Regions from separate parts of the Methylobacterium sp. ME121 genome, predicted to be linked through region 2. Evidence: predicted binding sites of a transcription regulator. Region 2 holds the regulator's gene; each other region holds the start of a gene.
The links. The regulator PhoB, encoded in region 2, activates phosphate uptake and scavenging genes when phosphate is short. The targets are predictions, from matches to a motif close to TGTCATNNANCTGTCAT.

Region 1 (6,075 bases), on a different contig from region 2:
GCGAGCCTGCGCCGGAGCGACCGCGCGGCGTGAGACGGCCCGCCGCCCGGCGTGGCCGGGGTGGCGGATCTCGGGCGGCGGCGCGGGCCGCCAGCGGTCGTCGCGGGGCTTTAGGCCGCGACGGACCTTGAAGCGGCGGGCGGTGTGGGCGTGGCTGGCGATGCCGCGCGCCTCGGCCGAGGCACGGACCGGCCGGCGCGGCGACAGGTCCACCGGGGCGGGTCGAGGTCGGGATCGCCGCGGTCGGCCGCACCACAGGCCCTCGCCCGCGGGACCGCGCCGCTGCCGCGGATCGGCCGGGGCACCTCCCGGGCCATCCGCCCGGCGAGACCGGCGACGCGCAGGTCCAACCCGATCTCCGCCACGGGTGCGGCCCTGCCCGCCGGCGGTCGAGACCGAAGTCCGCATGGACCCGATCCCGCGACAGCCCGCTGGGACCGAGACGCGAGGCCCACCGCGCGCCCGGCGCAGGGACCGGCCGAGGCGGGCGGGACGGCCCGAGCGGGCGCGACGCGGGACCGCCGATGCCGAAGTCGAGTTCGGGCACCGATCTCGGCGGCCGAAAACAGTGAACACATCAGTAACCATGGCCGGAATGCCGTCCGCTGCGCGGTGGAGCAAAAAACCTCGCGCCGTCGGACAAACCGCCGTCCGCTCATATTGTATATTATCTGCAACCTCAAGAAACGGAGAGAAATCAACTTGAGGTAGAAATGTCCCGCCGGCTGAACCGTTGCTCAGCCTTCCTCCGCGCGACACCCGGTGCGAGCCGGCCGCTCGGTGACGAGGCCCGAATGGTGGGACGCCCTCGAACAGCGATGTCTCAGATGGACCACCTTACCGACCACCGTTCAACTTTCATGCTGGAGAAGGTCGGCGCGATCGTCGCGGCCTACGTCTCGCGCAACGCGATCGAGGTCACGGCGCTGCCGGCGCTGATCGACCAAGTGCACGCGGCGATCGCGGTGCTCCGCCGCGCGCCGTCCGATTTCGGCGGGGTCGGGCTGAGCCAGCCGCAGGTCGAAGCGTCGATCCAGGACACGGGCCTGATCAGCTTCATCGACGGCCGGTCCTACCAGACCCTGAAGCGCCACCTCACCGCGCACGGCCTCACCCCCGAGCGCTACCGGGCGAAGTACGGCCTGCCGGCCGACTACCCGATGGTGGCGCCGGGCTACGCCGCGCGGCGCTCGGAGATCGCCCGGGCGATCCAGCTCGGCCACAAGGCGGCCTGAGCGATGGCGCCCGACGCTTCCGCGGATCCGGCCCGAACCCGCACGCCGTCCCCGGAGACGGCGCGCGCCAGCGACGCCCTGAGCCGCATCGCCGGCATCCTCGACGTGCCGGTGGCGAGCTTCTACCCGGATGCCGACCGGCCCGACGCGGCCATGACCCAGGCGGCCGACCTCGTGTCGGCGTTCGTGACGATCGACAGTCCGGCGGCGCGCCGGACCTGCCTGGCCTTCGTGCGGGCGATGGCGAGTTCCTGAAGCGTCGGGGGGCGCTGCAGGAAGCCGGAGACCGGGCCGCCTCGTCGGAGGCGGACCGCGGTCTCCGGCCCGCCCGGGCCGAGCCCGCGTCAGAACACGTGGCGCAGGATGAAGAACAGCACGGCCGCGAGGGTGATGGCCGCCGGCAGGGTCAGGACCCAGGCGAGCGCCATGTTGCGCACCGTGGACATCTGGAGTCCCGAGCCGTTGGCCGCCATGGTGCCGGCGACGCCGGAGGACAGGATGTGGGTCGTCGAGACCGGCAGGCCGTAGAGTTCGGCCAGCCCGATCGTGCCGGCGGCGACGATCTCGGCCGAGGCGCCCTGCGCGTAGGTCAGGTGGGTCTTGCCGATCTTCTCGCCCACCGTGACGACGATGCGCTTCCATCCGACCATGGTGCCGAGACCCAGCGCCAGGGCGACGCAGACCTTCACCCAGCCCGGGATGTAGCGCGTGCCGTCGTTCAGCAGGCCCGCGTAGCGTTTCAGGTCCGCCTTGTCGGTCTCCGAGAAGTCGGCCCCGGCGCTCGGCAGCACGCGCACCGCGTCGGCGGCGAGATACATGTCGCTGCGCAGGTTCTGGGTCTGGGCGGCCGGCACCGTCCGGATCGCCCCGTAATTCTTGACGCTGGCGGCGATGTCGTCGGAGAGCGCCGCCAGGGCCGCGTAGACGGGCGGCGTGTTCAGCGCCTTGGTCTTGAGCGCCTCCGTCACCGTCCGGCGCGCGGCGGCGGCGTCCGGAACCGCCGCGCCGGGGGCGCGGGCGGAGAACACCGCGCTCGCCGCCGTCGAGGCCTGCACGAAGGCGGGCGTCGTGTCGTCCGCCATGGTGCGGTTGAGCGCGTAGGCGGTGGGGGCGGCGCCGATCAGGATCAGCATGATCAGGCCCATGCCCTTCTGCCCGTCATTGCCGCCGTGGAAGAACGAGACCAGCGTGCAGGTGAGGATCAGCAGGCCGCGGATCCACAGGGGCGGGGGCGCGTCGCCCTCGGGCGCCTCGTAGAGGTCCCTGCGGCGCACCGTGAATTTCAGGGCGAGCAGCAGCAGCGCCGCGAGCACGAAGCCGCAGACCGGCGAGAACAGCAGCGCCTTGAAGACGTTGAGCGCCTGGGTCCAGTCGACGCCCGCGGTACCGTCGCCGCCGTTCATCAGCTGGTTGGCGAGGCCGACGCCGAGCACCGAGCCGATCAGCGCGTGGGACGACGAGTTCGGCAGCCCGAAGGCCCAGGTCCCGAGGTTCCAGATGATGGCCGCCAGCAGGAGCGCGAAGATCATCGCGTAGCCCGCGTGCGAGCCGACGTTGAGGATCAGCTCGACGGGCAGCAGCGTCACGATCGCGTAGGCCACCGCGCCCGAGGACAGCATCACGCCCAGGAAGTTGAAGGCACCCGACCAGATCACCGCGACGAGCGGCGGCATCGAGTGGGTGTAGATCACCGTGGCGACCGCGTTGGCGGTGTCGTGGAAGCCGTTCACGAACTCGAAGGCGAGGGCGATCAGCAGGGCGAGGCCGAGCAGCGCGAAGGCGCCGTAGGCCAGGGGCGCCTCGCCGACCGCGTTCATGTCGGCGACGAGGCTCACCACCGCGTAGCCGAGGCCCGCCACCAGGACGAGGAGGAACGCGACCACGCCGCCGAGATGCGTCCCGTGGTCGAGGCGCGGGCCGCCCGCCCGCCGGCCTCCCACCGCCCCCGACGGCATCACGGCGGTATCGGACATGTACCCTCGCGGAATTCTACGTGGTGGTGGGCCGGGATTAAGATGGAGCGGTGACGGTTGGGTGACGGGCGACGGCAGGCCCGTGACGGCCCGTGACGGCCCGCGACGCGACGCGCCGCGTCGGTGACCGGGACCGGGAGCGCCGGGCGGCGCTGTCACACGCCTGACGCGGTCGAGCCGCTAGCGGACCGGACCGCTCGCCCGATCGCACGAGGGATCCGCATGATTGACGCCACGGTGCCGGCCCTGTCCCTCGGCGCGCTCCTGGCCCTCGTCCAAGTCGGCAGCATCGCCGTCGCGGCCCGGCGCCTCGGCCGGAACCACGGCCCGTCGCAATTCCCCGACGGCGCGCCCGTCTCCCTGGTCCGGCCGCTGCGCGGGGTCGAGGCGTACAGCGAGGAGATGCTCGTCCGCAGCTTCCGCCTCGACTACCCGGCCTACGAGCTGATCTTCTGCGTGGCCGACCCGGCCGACCCGATCGTGCCGATGGTGGAGCGCCTGATCGAGGCCCACCCGCAGGTGCCGGCCCGCCTGATCCGCGGCGACGAGCGGGTCAGCGCGAACCCGAAGCTCAACAACTGCCTGCGCGGCTGGCGCGCCGCCGCCCACGACTGGGTGGTGCTCGCCGATTCCAACGTGGCCATGCCGCCGGACTACCTCCAGCGGCTCCAGGCGGCGTGGCGCGACGATACCGGCCTCGTCTGCTCCACCCCGGCCGGCGCCCGCCCGGGCAGCTTCATGGCGGAGGTGGAGTGCGCCTTCCTGAACACCCTCCAAGCGCGCTGGCAATACGCCGCCGAGGCCTTCGGCCTGGGCTTCGCGCAGGGCAAGAGCATGCTCTGGCACAAGCCCTTCCTAGAGGCGCAGGGCGGGCTCCAGGCGCTCGCCGCCGAGATCGCGGAGGACGCGGCCGCCACCAAGCTCGTGCGCGCCGCCGGCAAGCGCGTCCACCTCGTGGCGAGCCCGTTCGAGCAGCCGCTCGGCCCGCGCGGCTTCCGGGAGGTCTGGGCGCGGCAGCTGCGCTGGGCGCGCCTGCGCCGCGTGACCTTCCCGCTGTTCTTCGCCCCCGAGATCGGCAGCGGCGTCCTGCTGCCGGCGCTCCTCGTCGCCCTCTGGGCCGGCAGCCTCGCGGGCCTCGCCGGCGCTGCCGGCCTCGCCGCCCTGTGCTATGCCGCCGAGCACCGGCTCGCGGTCCGCGCGGGTTGGCACCGTTCGCCCCGCACGCTGGCGGCCTTCCTGGCGCGCGACGCCCTGATCCCGGCGATCTGGCTCGGCGCCTGGATGCGGAGCGCCATCGTGTGGCGGGGCAACGCCATGGACGTGCGCCCCCGGCGGGCCGCCGGCGCGCGCTCCTACGCGCCGACGGCCTGACCGCCCGGCGATCGGAGGCCCTGACGTGTCGCGCCGCTACGCCCTCTACTGGCTGCCCGCCCCGGGATCCCGCCTCGAAGCGTTCGGGCGCGCGGTCCTCGGCACCGACAACGTCTCCGGGCTGCCGGTCGCGCACCCGGAGGGGCTCGGTGATCTCGCGGCGGTCACGGCGGGCGCGCGGGTCTACGGGTTCCACGCCACCCTCAAGGCGCCGATGCGCCTCGCCCCGGGCGCCGCGGAGGCCGACCTCGTCGCCGCCGCCCGCGACCTCGCGGCCGCGCACCCGCCGGTGGCGGTGGGCCCGCTCCGGGTCGCCGCCCTCGGGCCGTTCCTCGCCCTGGTGCCGGAGGCCCCGCCGCCGGAGCTGGGGCTGCTGGCGGCCGAATGCGTCGCCGCCCTGGACCCGTTCCGGGCGCCGCTCACGGAGGCCGAGCGCGCCAAGCGCCGCCCGGAGCGCCTCGACGCGCGCGGCCGCGCGCTCCTCGCGCGCTGGGGCTACCCGTACGTGTTCGAGGCCTTCCGCTTCCACATGACCCTGACCGACGCCCTGCCGGAGGCGGATCGCGATTCCTGGCACCGGCGCCTGTCCGAAGCCTACGGCGCCGCGGGGCCGGAGCCCCTGCGGATCGACGCCGTCAGCCTCCTGATCCAGGACGGGTCGGAGCCGTTCCGGCTCCTGGCGCGCCTGCCCTTCGGAGAAGCCCGTGGTTGACCGCCCCCTCGGCCTCGAACCCGCGCTCGATCCGAGCGCCCGGGTCGTCGACAGCCGCCTCGGCCGCTACACCGAGGTCGGCGCCCGCACCCGGCTCACCGAGACAATCCTCGACGACTATTCCTACATCGGTGAGGACGGCGAGGTGATCTACACCGCGATCGGCAAGTTCTGCTCGATCGCCGCCAGCGTGCGGATCAATCCCGGCAATCACCCGATGGAGCGCGCCTCCCAGGCGCACTTCACCTACCGGGCGCGGGCCTACTGGCCGGACGAATCGGACGAGCCCGCCTTCTTCGACCGGCGCCGGGCGAGCCCGGTGGCGATCGGCCACGATGTCTGGATCGGCCACGGCGCGGTCGTCCTGCCGGGGCGCACGATCGGCACCGGCGCGGTGGTGGGAGCGGGCGCCATCGTCACCCGCGACGTCGAGCCCTACACGATCGTCGTCGGCAATCCCGCCCGGCCGGTCCGGCGCCGCTTCCCCGAGGCGATCGCCGCCCGCCTGATGCGCCTCGCCTGGTGGGACTGGGACCACGAGCGCCTGCGCCGGGCGCTGCCGGATTTCCGCGGCCTGCCGATTGAGGCGTTCCTGGAGCGCTGCGAAGATTAAGTCGGCTATCGAAATAACCGAGATGTTGCGCCGGCAAATATAATCGTTCCGAATACGTCATCCAATCGTCGTGAAACCGGCGTTTACGTGCGGCCACTCCGCGGCGGATGGTTGCATGCTGGTTATCGAGGATCTCACGCGCCAGTACGGCGACCGGCGCGCCGTCGACGG
Region 2 (6,075 bases):
CGCCGCGCTGATCGGCCTGAAGAGCGGCGGGGCCGCGATCGGCTGGGGGTTCCAGCTGCAATCGCCCGCCGTGGTCGCGGGGCTCGCCTACCTGCTGTTCGCGATGGGCCTGAGTCTCTCCGGCGCGGTCCATGTCGGCGGGCGGCTCGCCGGCCTCGGCGACGGCCTCACCCGGCGCGCCGGCCTGAGCGGCTCGTTCTTCACGGGCGTGCTCGCCACCCTGGTGGCGACGCCCTGCACGGCGCCGTTCATGGGCTCGGCGGTGGGCTTCGCGCTGACCCAGAGCGCCGGCGTGGCGCTCGCCGTCTTCGCCAGCCTCGGCCTCGGCCTCGCCCTGCCCTTCCTGCTCCTGACCCTCTGGCCGCCGGCCCTGCGGGCACTGCCGCGGCCGGGCGCCTGGATGGAGACCCTCAAGCAGGTGCTGGCCTTCCCGGTCTACGCCACCGTCGCGTGGCTGATCTGGGTGCTGGCGCAGCAGGTCGACCCGCGCGGGCAGCTGGCGGCGCTGATCGGCCTCGTGCTCGTGGGCTTCGCCGCCTGGGCCTGGGAGCACGGCCGCGCCGCCGCGCCGCGGACGGGTCGGATCGCGCAGGCCGCCGCGGCGCTGGCGCTGATCGCGGTCGCCTCCCTCGCCGTCACCCTGCCCCGGAGCAGCGCCGCGCCGGCGGCGCAGGCCGCCGCCGACGGGGTCGAGCCGTTCACGCAGGCGCGCCTCGACGCCCTTCTCGACGCGCACCGCCCCGTCTTCGTCGACATGACCGCCGCCTGGTGCATCACCTGCGCGGTCAACGAGGCGACCTCGCTCAACACCAGGGCGGTGCGGTCCGCGATGGCCGAGCGCGGCGTGACTTACATGAAGGGCGACTGGACCAACCAGAACCCCGAGATCACCCGCCTCCTGGAGAAGCACGGGCGCAGCGGCGTCCCGCTCTACCTGCTCTACACCGGGACGGGGGAGCCCCAGGTGCTCCCGCAGATCCTGACCGAGGGGACGGTCCTGGCGGCGCTGGAGGCGGTGCCGGCCGCCGCGGGACGGAGCGCGGCGCTGGCGCGCTGAACCCGTCCGCGGTCTCGGGCGCCTGAGCAGAGACGGCGCGCCGGAGCGATCTGTCGCTCCGGCAGTCCATGGGGCCTCCTCAGGCCTCGAGCGAGAAGGTCTCGTCGAAGGCGTAGCCCGAGCCGCGGACCGTGCGGATCGGGTCGGCCTGGCGCGGGCCGTTCAGCGCCTTGCGCAGCCGCCCGACATGCACGTCCACCGTGCGCTCGTCGATGTAGACGTCGTGGCCCCAGACCCCGTCGAGGAGCTGCTCGCGGGAGAAGACCCGGCCCGGCGCCAGCATCAGGAATTCCAGCAGCCGGAACTCTGTCGGGCCCAGATGCAGCTCCTCGCCGCCGCGACGGACGCGGTGGCCGGTGCGGTCGAGCTCCAAATCGCCCGCCGCCAGCCGGTCCGAGACGTGGGCGGGCTTGGCCCGGCGCAGCAGCGCGCGGATCCGGGCGAGCAGTTCCGGCACCGAGAACGGCTTGACGATGTAGTCGTCGGCGCCCGTGCCGAGACCGCGGACGCGGTCGCCCTCCTCGCCCCGGGCGGTGAGCATGATCACCGGCAGGCGCTCGGTCTCCCGGCGCGCCCGGATCCGGCGGCACAGCTCGATCCCGGAGAGGCCGGGCAGCATCCAGTCGAGCAGGACGAGGTCCGGGATCCGCTCCGCCAGGAGCAGCTCGGCGTCGTCGCCGCGCGCCGCCGAATCCACCAGGAAGCCCTCGGCCTCCAGGTTGTAGCGCAGCAGCGTGGTCAGCGCCTCCTCGTCCTCGACGATCAGGACTTGCATGCTCACGTTCGACGACTCGTTCTACCGGCGGTCCCGCGGATGGTGCAGGAGGCGCCGCCCGGCCTCAACCTGCACGGTTACTGGCCCCGGCCATGCCCGCAGGAAGGCCGGGGTCGGGGGCTCACGGCGCCTGGAGTCCGTCCACCGTCGCGTAGTTCGACGCGTCGTTCTTCGGCCGGTCGCCCGCCAGGGTCTCGCCCGTGGCGAGGTAGTGGATCGTCTCGGCGATGTTGGTGGTGTGGTCGCCGATGCGCTCGACGTTCTTGGCGCAGAACAGCAGATGCGTGCAGAACGAGATGTTGCGCGGGTCCTCCATCATGTAGGTCAGGAGCTCGCGGAACAGGGAATTGTACAGGGCGTCGATCTCACCGTCGCGCTCCCAGACGTCGTGGGCCGCCTGGACGTCGCGGCTCGCGTAGGCGTCGAGCACGTCCTTGAGCTGGCCCTCGGCGAGGTCGCTCATGTGGCGCACGCCGAGCACGATCTTCTGGGCCGGAGCCTGGTCGGAGATCGCCACCACGCGCTTGGCGACGTTCTTGGCGAGGTCGCCGATCCGCTCGAGATCGCCGGAGACGCGGATCGCCGAGATGGTCTCGCGCAGGTCGATCGCCAGCGGCTGGCGCCGGGCGATCAGCAGCACGGCGCGCTCCTCGATGTCCCGCTGCAGCGCGTCGAGGCGCTTGTCGGCGAGGATCACCGCCTGGGCGAGCGTGTCGTCCCGGCGCACGAGGGCATCGGTCGCCTCCGCGGTCATCTTCTCGGCGACGCCGCCCATCTCCGAGATCGAGCGACGCAGGTTCTCCAGGTCGGTGTCGTAGGAGGTGACGATATGGCCGGGCATGGCGGATCCTTCGATGGGGTCCCGGGGACGGCCCTCCGGGAGGTTTGCGGATCCGCCGACGCGCCGGAGACGCGAGCGGCGGTCCCGGGACCGGAGCGGCCCGGCAGACTAGCCGAAGCGGCCGGTGATGTAGTCCTGCGTGCGGCGCTCCGTCGGATTCATGAACATCCGGTTGGTCGGACCGAACTCGACGAGCTGCCCCAGATACATGAAGGCGGTGAACTGCGAGATGCGCGCCGCCTGCTGCATGTTGTGGGTGACGATCACGATGGTGAACTCGTCGCGCAGCTGCTCGATCAGCTCCTCGATGCGGCCGGTGGAGATCGGGTCGAGGGCCGAGGTCGGCTCGTCGAACAGGATCACCTCCGGACGCTGCGCCACCGTCCGGGCGATGCACAGGCGCTGCTGCTGGCCGCCCGACAGGCCGGTCCCCGGCTGCCGGAGCTTGTCCTTCACCTCGTCCCAGAGGGCGGCCTTGCGCAGCGATTCCTCGATCCGGCCGTCGAGCTCGGATTTCGGCAGCTTCTCGTAGAGGCGCAGGCCGAAGGCCACGTTGTCGTAGATCGACATCGGGAACGGCGTCGGCTTCTGGAACACCATGCCGATGCGCGAGCGCAGCTCGTTCAGGTCGACGGAGGGGCTGAGGATGTTCTCGCCGTCGAGCAGGATCTCGCCCTCCGCGCGCTGCTCCGGGTAGAGGCTGTAGATCCGGTTGAAGCAGCGCAGCAGGGTGGACTTGCCGCAGCCGGAGGGGCCGATCAGCGCCGTCACCTGCCGGTCGTGGAAGTTGAGGTTGACGTCCTTCAGCCCGTGGAAGCTGCCGTAGTAGAAGTTCAGGTCCTTGACGGCGATCCGCACGGGGCCGCCCTCTTCGGCGCGGTTGCGGTTCAGCTCGACCGTCGGGATCGCGGAGGCGGCGTTCATCGTCGTGTCCTCGAAAGGGGGCTCAGCGCGAGGCCTGCGGCTTGATCACGAGGCGCGCGATGATCGACAGCGCCAGGATGGTCGCGGTGATCAGGAGCGCGCCCGCCCAGGCGAGGCCCTGCCAGTTCGGGTAGGGCGAGAGGGCGAACTGGTAGATCATCACCGGCAGGTTCGCGACGCCGCCCATCAGGTTGGCCGAGAACCAGGAATTGTTGTTGAGCGCGGTGAACAGCAGCGGCGCGGTCTCGCCGGCGATGCGGGCGAGCGCCAGGATGATGCCGGTGACGATGCCGGCCGAGGCCGCCCGCCAGGTCACGCTCATGATCACCGTCGAGGGCGGCGCGCCGAGCGCCGCGCCGGCCTCCCGCAGGGTTCCGGGGACGAGGCGCAGCATGTCCTCGGTGGTGCGCACGATCACCGGCACGGCGATGATCGCGAGCGCCACGCCGCCGGCCCAGCCCGAGTAGGTGCCCATCGGCCGCACCATCAGCGTGTAGACGAACAGGCCGATCAGGATCGACGGCGCCGAGAGCAGGACGTCGTTGAGGAAGCGGATCAGGGCCGCCAGCTTCGAGCCGCGCCCGTACTCGGCGAGGAAGGTCCCGGCCATGACGCCGACCGGTGTGGCGATCAGGATGCCGATCCCGGTCAGCACGAGGCTGCCCAGGATCGCGTTGGCGATGCCGCCGCCCTCGGAGCCCGGGCCCGGGGTCGGGTTGGTGAACAGGGTGGGCGTGAAGCCGCGCACGCCCTGGACGATCAGCATCACCAGGATCGAGCCGAGGACCAGGGCGCCCACCACCGTCGCGGCGGTGCAGGCGACGCGCAGGGCCCGGTCGGCGACGCGGCGTCCCTGGCGGACGCGGCCGGGGCGGCGCTGGGCGGCCGGGGCGATCGTGCTGGAGGAAACCATCGCGCGTGCTCCTCAGGCGGCCTTGACGCGGCGCGTCAGCAGCCGGGCGATGATGAGCACCACGAAGGTGATCACGAACAGGATGCAGCCCAGGGCCATCAGCGCGTTCAGCTGAAGGCCGTCCGCCTCGTTGAACTCGTTGGCGATGCGCGACGCGATGGTCGAGCTCGGGTCGAAGATCGAGGCCGAGAGCCGGTTGGCGTTGCCGACCACGAAGGTCACCGCCATCGTCTCGCCGAGCGCCCGGCCGAGGCCGAGCATGATCGCGCCGATGATCGAGACCGCCGCCTGCGGCACCAGCACGTGGCGCACGACCTCCCAGGTGGTGCAGCCGATGCCGTAGGCGCTCTCGCGCAGCACGGTCGGGATCTGGTCGAGCATGTCCCGGGCGATCGAGGCGATGAACGGCACGATCATGATCGCCAGGATGATCCCGGCGGTGAACACGCCGACGCCCGACGGTACCCGGGCGTAGAACAGCGTGCCGACGATGGGCATGCCCTCCACGAGGTTCGAGACCGGGATCTGGACGTAGCGCGCGAAGAGCGGCGCGAACACGAACAGGCCCCACATGCCGTAGATGATGCTCGGCACGGCGGCGAGCAGCTCGATCGTCATGGCGACCGGCTTGCGGGCCCAGCCCGGGCAGAGCTGGGTGAGGTAGACCGCGATGCCCAGCGAGACCGGCACGCCGATCAGCAGGGCCAGGAAGGCGGAGGCGACGGTCCCGATCACCGCGACCAGGGCGCCGTACTGCTCGGTCCCGACGTTCCAGGCGCTGGAGGTCAGGAAGCCGAAGCCGAACTCGCGGAAGGCGGGCCAGCCGCCGTACAGGATCGAGCCGAGGATGCCGGCGAGCACGAGCAGCACCAGCAGGGCCGCGCCGTACGAGCAGGTCCGGAACAGCGTGTCGAGGCTCCGGCTCGGCGCCTTCCGCGCGGTCGCGGTACGGGTTCGGCCGAGGGCGATCGATTCGGTCAAAGCGGGCATCCGCGGTTCTCTGCGAAGGGGGGCGTGGTAGCGCGCTGCGTTCCCGGAAGCGAGGGAGGAGGTTCTCACCTCCTCCCGGCCACGCTCACATGTTGAGGACAGGCTTGCCGTCCTTGCCCTTCACGTCCTTCCACTCCTGGTGGATCAGTTCGACGACGTTGTCCGGCAGCGGGACGTAGTCGAGGTCGGTGGCGAGCTTGTCGCCGTTCTTGTAGGCCCAGTCGAAGAACTTCAGCACGGCGGCGGACTTGGCCGGATCGGCGGCGTCCTTGTGGACCAGGATGAAGGTCGCCGCCGTGATCGGCCACGCCTCCTCGCCCGGCTGGTTGGTCAGCGAGATGCCGAAGCCCGGGGCGGCCTTCCAGTCGGCGCTGGCGGCCGCGGCCTGGAACGCCTTGTCGTCGGGCTGCGGGTACTTGCCGGCCTTGTTCTGCAGCAGGGCGTAGGAGAGCTTGTTCTGCTTGGCGTAGGCCGACTCGACGTAGCCGATCGCGTTCGGCACCTGCTTCACGGTGGCGGTGACGCCCTCGTTGCCCTTGCCGCCCTGACCCACCGGCCAGGAGATCGTCGTGGCC
Region 3 (6,075 bases), on a different contig from region 2:
CGCCGTTGAGCGTCAGGCCGGGTAACCCGGGCAGGTCCCACTCGGCACCCAGGCTCGCCTGGACCTCCGGCACGCCGATCGGCCGGTGCCCGCGATTGGCGGCGAGCGCTGTCCGGACGAGGCGTCCGTCCAGCAGGGTGACGCCCCCGACCACCCGCACCTGCGGGGTGATCTCGCCGAACAGGCTCAGCTCGAGCCCGCCGACGCGCTGCTCGGCCGTCGCCGCGAAGCGCCCCTGCGGCCCGAGTTCGCCCGCGGGCTTCGTGATCCGGAACGCGCCGAGCGTGGCGCCGAACCGGCCGAGATCGAGCTTCACGCCCGCCTCGACCTGCCGGGCCACGTAGGGCGCCAGGATCGTGCCGGAATTGGTCGCCACCGCCGGGGCCACGTCGCCGCGGCTCAGGCCCTCGATGTAGTTGCCGTAGAGCGAGACCGAGTCCCAGGGCCGCACCACGAGGCCGACCATCGGGGTCGTGGCGCTCCTGTCGTAGGACGAGGCGAGCGTGCCGACATTCGACACGTAATTGTGCGCCTCAACGCGCTGGCGGCGCACGCCCAGGGTCAGCAGGACGCGCTCGTCGAGGGCCGACAGCGTGTCGGCCACCGCGATCCCCGACAGGGTGCTGTCGGACAGGCGGGGCCGGCCGACGCCGTAGATCGGCGCGATGTACGGGACGAGGGCCGGCGCGTAGAGGTTCGACAGGTAGGCGCCCCGGCCGGGCGAGAACCGCCGTGCCGTGGCCTCGTCGTACACGGAGCCCTGCACCGTCAGGGCGTGACGGATGAAGCCGGTCTCGAACCGGGCCCGGACGCCGCCGTCGTAGGTCAGCCTGTCGACGCCCAGCGCGTAGAATTGCGGCGTGCTGGTCGTGTCGCCGCGGCCGTTGAGGATCGTCGGCGCCGACTGGAAGTAGCGCTCGACCCCGGTCTGCCCGCCGCCGACATCCGCGAACAGCGTGACCTGGTCGGTCAGGTCGTACTCGGTGCGCAGCAGGCCACCGCGATCGTCGACGTCCGAGTACTCCCAGGGCTGGGTCAGGTTCAGGCGGCCGTCGGGCGCCCGCGGCACGGGCACGCCGGCCCGCAGGAGGAACGGGCGCAGCGGCGCGTCGAAGCGGTCGGTCTGCGCCAGCAGGTAGAGCCACGCGCGGAACCGGTCGCCCTGGTAGTCGAGGGCCAGGGCCCCGACGCCGGTCGTCTCGGTCTGGCGGTCGAAGGGCGTGGCGCCGCCGTGCAGGCTGCCGACGACGCGGGCGCCCCATTCCCGGCCCGGACCCCAGCGGCGGGCGACGTCGACCTGGCTGCCGCCCCAGGCGGACGAGCCGTAATCCAGGGTGACGCGCGTCAGGTCCGCCCCGGCGCGCTTGGGGACGATGTTGACCACGCCGCCGACCGCGCCGTTCGGCGACACCCCCGTCAGGGCGGCGGACGGCCCCTTCAGGACCTCGATGCGCTCCACGTAGTCGGTGAAGATGCGGAAGCTCGGGGCGATGCCGTAGAGCCCGTCGAAGGCGACCTCGCCGCTGGTGTTCTCGTTGGCCGGGAAGCCCCGGATGGAGAAGGAGTCGAACGGCGCCCCCGTGGTCTGGGTGGCGCGCACCGACGGGTCGAGGACCAGGGTCTCGGACAAAGTCCGCGCCTGCCGGTCCCGGATGAGCGTGTCGGTGTAGCTGGCGATGCTGAAGGGTGCCTTCTGCGTCTCGGTATCGCCCAGCAGACCGAGGCGCCCGCCCCGCGCCACCTGACCGCCGGCATAGGCCGGCATCGGGCCGCGCGGCGCGGCCGCACCCTCGACCGAGAGTTCGCCGAGCTGGACATCCCGGCCGGCCCCCGCCTCCTCCGCGCGGGCGGCGTGCGGCCCGGAACCGACGAAGCCCAGCAGGACGGCCATCGGGAGAACCGGCCGGGCCGCGCGCCGTCGGCGCCGGGTCCGCGCGGAAACAGGTATTGAGAAGTCGTGGGACCGCATTGTCGCGACGGAGGCTCCGAATCACGGAGCAAGGCAGCAAATATCTCTACAGATGTCAAAAATACATTTGGAGTAATTACAATTACAGCCGCCGCGCGCGGGGCGAATCTGGAGGACCGATATTGAACACGTTCTATACTGATCTCATACGCCGAACGACATCTTTATCAGTGCCTCGGCCATCGTCGCACGGTCGAGCCGGCGATTTCGCGGAAGGCGAGGCCGGATCTCGGCCGAGGCGCGCGGCCGGGATCGTCGGGCCGGGCGGGGCGCGACCCGGCCGCGATCGGGTGTGGATCGCGCGTCCGAGCGGGTCGCCGCGGCGGGGACCGGGGCGCCCGGTTGCCAGGGTTGCCCACCCCGCCTAGACGGGCCCGGCGCGAAACTTGCCCGTCACCCCTCCTCTTGTGCAGAGGTTTTCCCGTGATCACCGGTCCGTGCCTCATCGTCCAGCCGATCCACGCGGCGGGCCTCGACCGGTTGCGCGCGGCCGGGCTGGAGCCGCGCTCGGCGAGCGGGACCGATTCCGAGACGCTGGCCCGCGAGGTCGCCGACTGCGTCGCCGTCATCACCCGCAACACCGGCTTCCCGGCACGCGCCATCGCGGCGGCGCCGGCCCTGCGGGTGATCGGCGTGCACGGCACCGGCACCGACCACGTCGCCACCGCCGAGGCGACCGCGGCCGGGATCGTGGTGGTCAACACGCCCGGCGCGAACGCCGTCTCGGTGGCCGAGCAGACGCTGGCGCTGATCTTCGCCCTGGCCAAGGCCCTGCCGGAGGCCGACCGCTCGGTCCGGACCGGCGACGACAGCTTCAAGTTCACCGCCCGGCTGATCGAGCTCGCCGGGCTGACGCTGGGTCTCGTCGGCTTCGGGGCGATCGGGCAGGCGACCGCCCGGCTCGCCGCCGCCCTGGGGCTGCGGGTGCTGGCCTACGGCCCGAGCCGCCCGGACGCCGACTTCGCCAATGCCGGCGCCCTGCGGGCCGCCTCGGTCGACGCGCTCCTGGCGGAGGCCGACATCGTCTCCCTGCACGTGCCGCTGACAACGGGCACCCGCGGCCTGATCGGTCGGGACCAGCTCGCCCGGATGAAGCGGGAGGCCTTCCTGATCAACACCAGCCGCGGCGGCCTGATCGACGAGGCGGCCCTGGTGGAGGCGCTGGAGGCCGGCACGATCGCGGGCGCCGGGCTCGACGTCTTCGCCCAGGAGCCGCTGCCGGTCGACCACCCGCTGGCCCGCCAGCCTCGGGCGATCCTGACGCCCCATGTCGGCGGCTCCACCGGCGCGGCCCTGATCCGCACCGCCGAGACCGCCGCGACCCGCGTGGTCGACGTCCTCGCCGGCCGGCGGCCGGGCGGGCTGGTCAACCCGGATGTCTGGGAGCGGCGCCGCGCGCCGTGACACCCTGAGACCGGGGACCGCCGCGGGCCGCGCGACGGGCCTCCGACCAACAGCCTCATCCTGAGGTGCCCGCCTCGGCGGGCCTCGGAGGGGAGGCTCCAGGGATCGCGCTGGCCTCTGGAGGCCTCCTTCGAGGCTTCCGCCTCGCTCCAGCACCTGAGGATGAGGGAGCGGGCGAGAAGGCCGCGCTCCCGACATCCCCGCCCCCGGCGGATCACGCCCTTTCGTCCGGACCGCGACCGCCCGCCGCGCACCGTGTCATGCAATCGTCGCAGACGGGCCGGAAAGCCACCCGCTGCATCCGAGGCCAGAGAGGGCTCCATGGACTTCCACCGCCGCTTCACGGTCCTGATGTGCGCCCCGGCCTTCGACCCGGACGATCTCGAGGGCGCGCGCGTCAACCAGATCGTCGCGGCCGTGGAGCAGCGCGGCTTCGAGGTGGTGCGCGCCCGGCGCGTCGAGGACGCGGCCATCGCGGTCCAGACCGACGCGGCGGTCGGCTGCCTCGTGGTCGACTGGGGCAAGCGCGGCCTCGACGGCAAGGCGGCCGCCCTCATCGACATGATGCGCCGGCGCGGCCTGGAGATGCCGATCGTCATCATGGTCCGCCGCAAGCGGCTGGAGGACATCCCGGTCGAGCTCCTCGACTTCATCGACGGCTACATCTTCCTCGCCGAGGAGACGCCGGAATTCATCGCCCGCGGCCTCGTCAGCCGGGTCACGCAGTACGCCGAGACCCTCAAGACGCCGTTCTTCGGCGCGCTCGTCGACTACGCCGAGAAGGGCAACCAGCTCTGGACCTGCCCGGGCCACAACGGCGGCATCTTCTACAACCGGTCCCCCATCGGCCGGATCTTCGTGGAGCACCTCGGCGAGGCGATCTTCCGCGACGACCTCGACAACTCGGTCCTCGACCTCGGCGACCTGCTGACCCACGAGGGCCCGGCGCTGAAGGCCCAGAAGGAGGCCGCCAAGATCTTCGGGGCGGAGAAGACCTACTTCGTCCTCAACGGCACCTCGGCGTCCAACAAGATCGTCCTGTCCTCCCTGGTGGCGGAGGACGACCTCGTCCTGTTCGACCGCAACAACCACAAGGCGGCCCACCACGGCGCCCTGTTCCTGGGCGGCGGCATCCCGATCTTCCTGGAAACGGATCGGAACGCGTACGGCCTGATCGGGCCGATCTTCCACGAAGCTCTCGACGAAAGCCGGATCCGGGAGAAGATCCGCCGGAACCCGCTGGTGACCGATCCGGAGGCGTGGCGCCGGGAACGGCCGTTCCGCGTCGCGGTGATCGAGCAGTGCACCTACGACGGCACGATCTACGACGCCCAGGAGATCCTGGAGAAGATCGGCCACCTCTGCGACTACATCCTGTTCGACGAGGCCTGGGCGGGCTTCATGAAGTTCCACCCGCTCTACGCGCGGCGCTTCGCCATGGGGCTGACGGGCCTCGACGAGACCTCGCCCGGCATCGTCGCCACGCAGTCGACCCACAAGCAGCTCGCGAGCTTCAGCCAGGCCTCGCAGATCCACACCCGCGACGGCCATATCCGCGGCCAGACCCGGCGGGTGGAGCACAAGCGGCTCAACGAGAGCTTCCTGGTCCACGCCTCCACGTCACCCTTCTATCCCCTGTTCGCCTCCCTCGACGTCGGCGCCCAGATGATGAAGGGGCGCTCCGGCATGATCCTGTGGGACGACACGATCCGCCTCGGGATCGAGTGGCGCAAGAAGGTCCGGGCGATCCGGCGGGAATTCGAGGAGAACGAGCGCGATCCCGCCCGGCGCTGGTTCTTCGACCCGTTCGTGCCGGACGTGACGGTGAACGCCGACGGCGCCGAGGTGCCGTGGGAGAGCGTGCCGACCGACGAGCTCGCCGCGACGCCGCGCCACTGGGAGCTGAAGCCGGGCGCGCGCTGGCACGGCTTCAGCCACGTGGCGCCGGGCTACGCCATCACCGACCCGAACAAGCTCACCGTGCTGACCCCCGGCTTCGACCGGCACACGGGGGCCTACGCCCAGCACGGCGTGCCGGCGCCGATCGTGGCGCAATACCTGCGTGAGAACCGGATCGTCGCCGAGAAGAACGACCTGAACTCGCTGCTCTTCCTGCTGACCCCGGGGGTCGAATCCTCCAAGGCCGGCACGCTGATCTCGGGCCTCGTCGCCTTCAAGCGGCTCCACGACGACAACGTCGCGCTGGAGGAGGCCATGCCGGAATTCGTCAACCGCCGGCCGAACCGCTACCGCGGCGTGCGCCTGCGCGACCTCTGCGGCGAGTTCCACGCCTTCCACCGGGAGGCCGGCACCTCCGCGCTGCAGCGGCGCCAATTCGCCCCCGAGCACCTGCCCGAGATGGTGATGCCGCCCAAGAAGGCCGCCCAGCTGCTGACCCGCAACACGGTCGACTACGTGCCGATCGCCGAGGCCGAGGGGCGGATCGCCACCACGCTGATGCTGGTCTACCCGCCGGGCATCGGCACGGTTCTGCCGGGCGAGCGCCTGGACGAAAGGGCCAAGCCCATGCTCGATTATTTCAAGATGTTCGAGGCCTCCGCCAACCTGTTCCCGGGCTTCGAGGCCGAGATCCAGGGCGTCTACCGCGAGGTCGACCCGGACGGGCGGATCCGCTTCCACACCTACGTGGCGCGGGAGGGGGTCTGATGGAGATCGAGGTCGAGACGCCCGGCCCGGTCCCG

Region 1: ME121_RS26940 (inorganic phosphate transporter) is a predicted target of PhoB. The motif match lies at 3,259-3,275, and genes of this name have one in related genera.
Region 3: ME121_RS13875 (Orn/Lys/Arg family decarboxylase) is a predicted target of PhoB. The motif match lies at 3,630-3,646, and genes of this name have one in related genera.

What each region holds. Positions count from the first base shown of each region.
Region 1 covers NZ_BBUX01000068.1:14,139-20,213, forward strand. Annotated here, with positions in the region: gene ME121_RS26925 (MFS transporter) at 1-33, shown strand, start outside; gene ME121_RS26930 (Ros/MucR family transcriptional regulator) at 828-1,235, shown strand; gene ME121_RS26935 (hypothetical protein) at 1,239-1,490, shown strand; gene ME121_RS26940 (inorganic phosphate transporter) at 1,580-3,208, opposite strand; gene ME121_RS26945 (ceramide glucosyltransferase) at 3,431-4,579, shown strand; gene ME121_RS26950 (DUF1045 domain-containing protein) at 4,605-5,291, shown strand; gene ME121_RS26955 (LbetaH domain-containing protein) at 5,284-5,904, shown strand; gene phnC (phosphonate ABC transporter ATP-binding protein) at 6,020-6,075, shown strand, end outside.
Region 2 covers NZ_BBUX01000024.1:49,494-55,568, reverse strand. Annotated here, with positions in the region: gene ME121_RS16550 (protein-disulfide reductase DsbD family protein) at 1-1,057, shown strand, start outside; gene phoB (phosphate regulon transcriptional regulator PhoB) at 1,137-1,832, opposite strand; gene phoU (phosphate signaling complex protein PhoU) at 1,954-2,673, opposite strand; gene pstB (phosphate ABC transporter ATP-binding protein PstB) at 2,782-3,597, opposite strand; gene pstA (phosphate ABC transporter permease PstA) at 3,620-4,510, opposite strand; gene pstC (phosphate ABC transporter permease subunit PstC) at 4,523-5,500, opposite strand; gene pstS (phosphate ABC transporter substrate-binding protein PstS) at 5,586-6,075, opposite strand, start outside.
Region 3 covers NZ_BBUX01000018.1:5,076-11,150, forward strand. Annotated here, with positions in the region: gene ME121_RS13865 (TonB-dependent receptor) at 1-1,891, opposite strand, end outside; gene ME121_RS13870 (hydroxyacid dehydrogenase) at 2,393-3,373, shown strand; gene ME121_RS13875 (Orn/Lys/Arg family decarboxylase) at 3,695-6,040, shown strand; gene ME121_RS13880 (GNAT family N-acetyltransferase) at 6,040-6,075, shown strand, end outside.